Regions from separate parts of the Streptomyces sp. NPDC018031 genome, predicted to be linked through region 2. Evidence: predicted binding sites of a transcription regulator. Region 2 holds the regulator's gene; the other holds the start of a gene.
What was found. Region 2 encodes HrcA, which represses chaperone genes, less so after heat shock. Its sites were predicted from a motif close to TTNGCACTCNGNNNNNCNGAGTGCNAA; they were not measured.
Positions count from the first base shown of each region.

Region 1: a site for HrcA is predicted at 2,018-2,044, ahead of groL (chaperonin GroEL). Genes of this name have one in related genera too.

Region 1 covers NZ_JBIRFT010000006.1:324,862-329,069, reverse strand. The annotation lists gene thrC (threonine synthase) at 1-217, shown strand, start outside; gene ACH4B3_RS17785 (ubiquitin-like small modifier protein 1) at 342-617, shown strand; gene ACH4B3_RS17780 (cold-shock protein) at 1,106-1,309, shown strand; gene groL (chaperonin GroEL) at 2,205-3,827, shown strand; gene ACH4B3_RS17770 (SpoIIE family protein phosphatase) at 4,053-4,208, shown strand, end outside.
Region 2 covers NZ_JBIRFT010000007.1:295,163-299,370, forward strand. The annotation lists gene ACH4B3_RS19250 (MBL fold metallo-hydrolase) at 24-788, opposite strand; gene hrcA (heat-inducible transcriptional repressor HrcA) at 1,076-2,092, shown strand; gene dnaJ (molecular chaperone DnaJ) at 2,093-3,226, shown strand; gene ACH4B3_RS19265 (nitronate monooxygenase) at 3,392-4,208, shown strand, end outside.

The DNA of each region.
Region 1 (4,208 bases), on a different contig from region 2:
TACCGAGGGGATCTTCGCGGAGACCGCCGGCGGGGTGACCGTGGGCGTGACGAAGAAGCTCATCGAGACCGGCCTGCTCGACCCGGCCCTCACCACCGTCGTACTGAACACCGGTGACGGCCTCAAGACGCTGGACGCCGTCGCGCCCACCACCGGCCCCACGGCGACCATCCGCCCGAGCCTCGACGCGTTCCGCCAGGCCGGTCTCGCCGGCTGACGTCCGGCCCCGGCCCCGGCCGGCCCCGACCACGACCACGGGCCGGCCGGGTCCGCACGGCGACCGGCGGCGGCCGTCGGCCCCGCACCGAAGTACCCGCTCCTCTCACCGAAGGTGAAGCCGCATGAGTGTCAACGTCCGTATCCCCACCATCCTCCGCACCTACACCGGCGGCCAGGCCGAGGTGGCCGCGGAGGGCGCGACCCTCGCCGAGGTCATCGAGTCGCTGGAGAAGAACCACCCGGGCATCGCCGCCCGCGTCCTGGACGACGAGGGCAAGCTGCGCCGCTTCGTGAACGTGTACGTCAACGACGACGACGTGCGGTTCGAGGGCGGGCTGGCGACGGCCACCCCGGACGGCGCCGGCGTCTCGATCATCCCGGCGGTCGCCGGCGGCTGAACCGGCCCCGCCGCCCGTCCGGTTGACCACCCGGGGGCGCCGGCTGACCCACCGTCCGGTGACCCGCGCTGGTCACCGCCCCGGCCGCGGACCCCGGCACCCGTCGGAATCGCCCCGTCCCATAAAGCGGACGGGGCGATTCCGTGTGTTGAATCGCGATACAGTTGAACCGATTCCCCCTCCGGTGCCGCGCCGCCCGCATATGAGAACCCGTCAAGTTGTGCACGAAGTGTGTGCGCAAATTGCCGGGTTGGTGACGTATGCCCGGCCCGACTTGCCCTGGAATCCAGGTAATTCTCCACTTAACGCCGCTGGGCCGCCTGCAGAATTCTCGTCCGATTGACCTGTTGCGCTGGGCAGTTGGGCAGATACATTCAGCGGCGGTCGACGCGTTCCGGCGCACGCTCCCCACTGACCTGGGGGGTGAGGTCTGACCCGGGTCCGCGGAGTGCGGTCCTGCGCAAGGGCCAGTAATAGGGGAGTTAGGAATGGCTCAGGGCACCGTCAAGTGGTTCAACGCGGAGAAGGGGTACGGCTTCATCGCGGTCGACGGTGGTGCGGACGTGTTCGTCCACTACAGCGCGATCCAGATGGACGGTTACCGCACCCTCGAGGAAGGCCAGCGGGTCGAGTTCGAGATCTCGCAGGGCCAGAAGGGGCCGCAGGCGGACATGGTCCGCTTGTCGGCCTGAGCGCCTAGTCGGCCTGAGCGCCGAGACGCAGATCGCTGATGTCGGCGAACGGAAGGGCCCGCACCCCGTGGGGTGCGGGCCCTTCCGGTGCGCCGGGACCCCGGCCGCGCGGGTGACGGCGGGGCCCCGGCGCGGCCGGGGCGCCGCACCGGGTGACTCCCTCCCCTGGGCGCGGCCGGACGGCCCTCCCGCGCCCCGGCCGCGCCGAGACCCTGCGGGCCGTCCGCCGGCCGGGCGCTCGGCCGCCCCTCTCGTCGTGGCCCGTCGGCCCGTCGGTGCCGCTCGCCGGAGTGCGTGTCGACGGTCGTCACCTCTTGCCGTGACGGTGCGGGCCGTCCGGCGGCCGGCCGTCGCCTCTCGCCGTGACCCTGCGGGCCGTCCGTCGCCTCCCGCCGTGACGGTGCGGGCCGCCTGCCGACCGTCCGTCGCCTCCCGCCGTGCCCCTGCGGGCCGCCTGCCGACCGTCGGTCGCCTCCCGCCGTGCCCCTTCGGACCGCCCGCCGTGCCCCTGCGGGCCGTCCGCCGACCGGCCGTCACCTCCCGTCGTGACCCTTCGGGCCGCCCGCCGGTCCGGCGCCCGGGTGCCCTCTCGCCGCGGCCCGTCGCCCCGTCGGTGCGCCTCGCCGGAGCCCGTCGGTGGGCCGCCACCCCCCACCGAGACCCTTCGATTCGCTTGCACTCTCGGGGGGCGAGTGCTAATCATTGGCGTTAGCACTCTGAGAGTGAGAGTGACAAAGAAGGACCGGGTCGGTGAGGCCCGCAGGCCGGGCGGGGCAAGGAACCGCACGGCAGGCAGGCCGTCCGTCGCGGGCGCCAGGCGCGGTCCGGAGCAATCCGCCCCCACTGCCTCAAGGGAGTGGGAGGGACCCCCGTCGTCTTGGGAGGACCACTTCACATGGCCAAGATCATCGCGTTCGACGAGGAGGCTCGGCGCGGCCTCGAGCGCGGGATGAACCAGCTCGCCGACGCCGTCAAGGTCACCCTCGGCCCCAAGGGTCGTAACGTCGTCCTTGAGAAGAAGTGGGGCGCCCCCACGATCACCAACGATGGTGTGTCCATCGCCAAGGAGATCGAGCTCGAGGACCCGTACGAGAAGATCGGCGCCGAGCTGGTCAAGGAGGTCGCGAAGAAGACGGACGACGTCGCCGGTGACGGCACGACGACCGCGACCGTCCTCGCCCAGGCGCTGGTCAAGGAGGGTCTGCGCAACGTCGCCGCGGGCGCCAACCCGATGGCCCTCAAGCGCGGTATCGAGAAGGCCGTCGAGGCCGTCTCCGCCGCCCTGCTCGAGCAGGCCAAGGACGTGGAGACCAAGGAGCAGATCGCCTCCACCGCCTCCATCTCCGCCGCCGACACCCAGATCGGCGAGCTCATCGCCGAGGCCATGGACAAGGTCGGCAAGGAAGGCGTCATCACCGTCGAGGAGTCGCAGACCTTCGGGCTCGAGCTGGAGCTCACCGAGGGCATGCGCTTCGACAAGGGCTACATCTCCCCGTACTTCGCGACGGACATGGAGCGTATGGAGGCGTCCCTGGACGACCCGTACATCCTGATCGTCAACTCCAAGATCAGCAACGTGAAGGACCTCCTCCCGCTGCTGGAGAAGGTCATGCAGTCGGGCAAGCCGCTGCTGATCATCGCCGAGGACATCGAGGGCGAGGCCCTGGCGACCCTGGTCGTCAACAAGATCCGCGGCACCTTCAAGTCCGTCGCCGTCAAGGCCCCGGGCTTCGGCGACCGCCGCAAGGCCATGCTCGGCGACATCGCCATCCTCACCGGTGGCACCGTGATCTCCGAGGAGGTCGGCCTCAAGCTGGAGAGCGCCGGCATCGACCTGCTCGGCCGCGCCCGCAAGGTCACCGTCACCAAGGACGAGACCACCATCGTGGACGGCGCCGGTGACGCCGACCAGGTGCAGGGCCGGGTGAACCAGATCCGCGCCGAGATCGAGAACTCCGACTCGGACTACGACCGCGAGAAGCTCCAGGAGCGCCTCGCGAAGCTGGCCGGCGGCGTGGCCGTCATCAAGGCCGGCGCCGCCACCGAGGTGGAGCTCAAGGAGCGCAAGCACCGCATCGAGGACGCGGTGCGCAACGCCAAGGCCGCCGTCGAGGAGGGCATCGTCGCCGGTGGTGGCGTGGCCCTGCTCCAGGCGTCCCAGGTCTTCGAGAAGCTGGAGCTCGACGGCGACGAGGCCACCGGTGCCAACGCCGTCAAGCTGGCCCTGGAGGCCCCGCTCAAGCAGATCGCCGTCAACGGTGGTCTCGAGGGTGGCGTCGTCGTGGAGAAGGTGCGCAACCTGGCCGTCGGCCACGGTCTGAACGCCGCCACCGGCGAGTACGTCGACATGATCGCCGAGGGCATCATCGACCCGGCGAAGGTGACCCGTTCCGCGCTGCAGAACGCCGCCTCCATCGCCGCGCTGTTCCTCACCACCGAGGCCGTCATCGCCGACAAGCCGGAGAAGGCCGCCGCGGCCGCTCCGGGCGGCATGCCGGGCGGTGACATGGACTTCTGATCGACTCGGTCGGTCAAGCGTCCTTCAAGCCCTGGGGCGGCATCCTCTTCGGAGGGTGCCGCCCCAGCGGCGTTTCCGGTTCCACGGAGGAAACCGCCCGGCGGCGCCTCCGAAATGCGCGTCTTATCCTGATCTCGCGGGCCGTGCAAGGCCACGGGGCCGTGGCGCTCCGGTCGGTTGTCGCGTGCGCGCTCGCGGGAGGCCTTACGTCGAAGGCGAGACACCGTGCGAGCACAGGGCGGCGAACCACGCCGTGAGGAGGCCGTCCCCGGCCCGCCGCCCGCCGCGCGCCGGCGGCGCGACGAGCCGGTGCCGGGCGCGCCCCCGGCACCGGGGGCCACCGCGGGCGGCGGCCCGCCGGAGCCCCCGCGCCCCGTGCCG
Region 2 (4,208 bases):
GGCGACACGCCGGTGGGCGGCGGTTACCGGTCACCGGCCGCCGGGGGTCCGCCGCCGGGCGTACCGGCCAGCTCGTCGCGTTGCGCGCGGACGAAGGCGGCGTCCACCACGGCGCCGTGGCCGGGCACGTACCGGGCGTCCTCGCCGCCGAGCGCGAGCAGCCGGTCCAGGGCGGCGGGCCAGCGGGCGGGGATCGCGTCCGGCCCGGCCTGCGGTTCGCCGGACTCCTCGACCAGGTCCCCGCAGAACACCACCTCGGGGGTGCCGGGGACCAGGACCGCGAGGTCGTGGCCGGTGTGGCCGGGGCCCACGTTGGCCAGCAGCACCCGGCGGCCGCCCAGGTCCACCACGAGCTCCCCGGACACCTCGTGGTGCGGGATCACCAGCAGGTCGGTGGCCTCCGCCGCGGTGTCGCCGGGCACCCCGTGCCGTTGGGCGTCCTCGCGCAGGTCGTCCCGCTCCCGGCGGAGCAGGTCGGCCATCCCGACGGCCGCGTACACCTCGCAGCCGGCGAACGCGGCGGTGCCCAGGACGTGGTCGAAGTGCGGGTGGGTGAGCACGACATGGGTGGGGCGCCGGCCGAAGAGCGCGGTGACCTCGCGGCGGATCATGGCCCCGTCGGCCAGCGTGGCGCCGGTGTCGATGACGAGTACGCCGTGTTCGCCCGCGACGGCGCCGATCGTCTCGTCCCAGCCGGGGAGCCGCCGGCGTACCACGCCGGGCGCGAGGCGCTCCCAGCCGGCCGGTTCGGCGGTGCGGTGCGCGGACGGTTCCGCAGTGCTGTCCATGGGGCAGACGCTAGCGCCCGGGGAGGGTGGCGGCACGGCCGGCGCCCGGCGGGCGGGGCGGTCCGGTGCCGCGGGGCGCGGGCCCTCCGGGAGCGGCCGACTCCACCGTGTGCGGTCCCGGTTGTGCCGTGCGCCGGGCCGTCCACCGGGGCTGGGACGGCTCTTGCCCCCGCCATGGGACCCGGCCGTACACTGACTCAGGAAGGATTTGGCACTCGGGGCAGCTGAGTGCCAGCGGGGCGGCCCTGAGAGCCCCACGGAGCCCGGCCGGGCAGGGAGGTGAGCGCGTGCTCAGCGAACGCAGACTCGAGGTGCTGCGCGCCATCGTCCAGGACTACGTCGGCACCGAGGAGCCGGTGGGGTCCAAGGCGCTCACCGAGCGGCACCGGCTGGGGGTGTCCCCGGCCACCGTGCGCAACGACATGGCGGCGCTGGAGGACGAGGGGTTCATCGCCCAGCCGCACACCAGCGCGGGCCGTATCCCGACCGACAAGGGCTACCGCCTCTTCGTGGACAAGCTCGCGGGCGTCAAGCCACTCTCCCAGGCGGAGCGCCGCGCCATCCAGAACTTCCTGGACGGGGCGGTCGACCTGGACGACGTGGTGGGGCGCACGGTGCGGCTGCTCGCGCAGCTGACCCGGCAGGTCGCGGTCGTGCAGTACCCGTCGCTCACCCGCTCCACCGTCCGGCATGTGGAACTCCTCGCGCTGGCGCCCGCCCGGGTCATGCTGGTGCTGATCACCGACACCGGCCGGGTCGAGCAGCGCATGGTGGACTGCCCGGCGCCGGTCGGCGAGACGGCCCTGGCGGACCTGCGGGCGCGGCTGAACAGCCGGGTCGTGGGGCGGCGCTTCGCCGACGTCCCGCAGCTGGTGCAGGACCTGCCGGAGTCGTTCGAGACGGAGGAGCGGGGCACCGTCTCGGCGGTGCTGGCGACCCTGCTGGAGACCCTGGTCGAGGAGACCGAGGAGCGGTTGATGATCGGCGGCACCGCCAATCTGACCCGCTTCGTACATGACTTTCCTCTCACCATCCGACCGGTGCTGGAAGCGCTGGAGGAGCAGGTCGTCCTGCTCAAGCTGCTGGGTGAGGCCAAGGATTCGGGCATGACCGTGCGCATCGGGCATGAGAACGCCCACGAGGGGCTGAACTCCACGTCCGTGGTCGCGGTCGGCTACGGTTCTGGCGACGAGGCGGTCGCGAAACTCGGCGTGGTCGGACCGACCCGCATGGACTACCCCGGAACGATGGGAGCGGTACGCGCAGTGGCACGTTACGTCGGACAGATCCTGGCGGAGTCGTAAGTGGCGACGGACTACTACGCAGTCCTGGGCGTGCGGCGTGATGCCTCACAGGACGAGATCAAGAAGGCGTTCCGCCGGCTCGCCCGGGAGCTGCACCCGGACGTCAACCCGGATCCCAAGACCCAGGAGCGGTTCAAGGAGATCAACGCCGCTTACGAGGTGCTGTCGGACCCGCAGAAGAAGCAGGTCTACGACCTCGGCGGCGACCCGCTGTCCAGCACCGGCGGCGCCGGCGCCGGTGGCTTCGGCGCGGGCTTCGGCAACTTCTCCGACATCATGGACGCGTTCTTCGGCACCGCCTCGCAGCGCGGCCCGCGTTCGCGTACCCGGCGGGGCCAGGACGCCATGATCCGGCTCGACATCGAGCTGGACGAGGCCGCGTTCGGCACCACCAAGGACATCCAGGTCGACACCGCCGTGGTGTGCACCACCTGCAGCGGCGAGGGCGCGGCCCCCGGGACCTCCGCCCAGACCTGTGACATGTGCCGCGGCCGCGGCGAGGTCTCGCAGGTGACGCGGTCCTTCCTGGGGCAGGTCATGACCTCCCGGCCGTGCCCGCAGTGCCAGGGCTTCGGCACGGTCGTCCCGACGCCGTGCCCGGAGTGCGCCGGTGACGGCCGGGTGCGGTCCCGCCGCACCCTCACGGTGAAGATCCCGGCGGGTGTCGACAACGGCACCCGGATCCAGCTGGCGGGCGAGGGCGAGGTCGGCCCCGGCGGCGGCCCGGCCGGCGACCTGTACGTCGAGATCCACGAGATCTCCCACCCGGTCTTCCAGCGCCGCGGGGACGATCTGCACTGCACGGTCACCATCCCGATGACCGCGGCGGCCCTGGGCACCAAGGTGCCGCTGGAGACGCTGGACGGTCTGGAGGAGGTCGACATCCGGCCCGGCACCCAGTCCGGCCAGTCGATCCCGCTGCACCAGCGCGGTGTGACGCATCTGCGCGGCGGCGGCCGCGGCGACCTCGTCGTGCACGTCGAGGTGCAGACGCCGAGCAAGCTCGACCCGGAGCAGGAGGAGCTGCTGCGGCGGCTCGCCAAGCTGCGCGGCGAGGAGCGACCGACGGGCGAGTTCAAGCCAGGCCAGCAGGGCTTGTTCTCGCGCCTGAAGGACGCGTTCAACGGGCGTTAGGGCCCACGGCCCACGCGGCCCGGACCGGTGGCCACCGAGCCGCCGGACGGGCCGCGACGCCGTTGCCGTCCGCGGCCGGCGGGCGGATCAGGGCCGGTGGGGTCGGCTCCGCCACTCGCCCGAGGCCGTTACGGGTCGGTGCCGGGAACGTGACACGATGTGTTCATGTCCTCTGCGCTGACCGATCTTTTTCGGTATCCGATCGTGCAGGCCCCCATGGCCGGTGGCGCCTCCTGCCCTCACCTCGCCGCCACTGTCTCCGAGGCCGGCGGTCTCGGTTTCCTCGCCGCGGGCTACAAGACGCCGGAAGCGATGTACGAGGAGATCAAACAGCTCCGCGGACAGACCGACCGGCCGTTCGGCGTGAACCTGTTCATGCCGCAGCCGGCCACCGCCGATCCGTCCGCCGTCGAGGTCTACCGCGAGCAACTGGCCGGTGAGGCGTCCTGGTACGAGGCCCCGCTGGGCGACCCCGACTCGGGCAACGACGACGCCTACGAGGTCAAGCTGGCCATCCTGCTCGACGACCCGGTCCCGGTGGTCTCCTTCACCTTCGGCTGCCCCTCCCGGTCCGTCCTGGAGGCGTTCGCCAAGGCGGGCACCCGCACCGTGGTCACCGTCACCTCGCCGGTGGAGGCCCAGGCCGCGCAGTGGGCGGGCGCCGACGCGGTGTGCGTCCAGGGCGTCGAGGCGGGCGGCCACCAGGGCACCCACCGGGACGACCCGCACGCCGACGGCACCGGCGCCGGGTTCGGTCTGCTGTCGCTGATCGCCCTGGTGCGCGAGACGGTGCAACTGCCGGTCATCGCGGCCGGCGGGCTGATGCGCGGCGCGCAGATCGCGGCGGTGCTGGCCGCGGGCGCGAGCGCCGCGCAGCTGGGCACCGCCTTCCTGGTCTGTCCGGAGTCGGCCGCCAGCCCGCTGCACAAGCGGGCGATGACCGATCCGCTGTTCACCCGGACCGAGCTGACCCGCGCCTTCT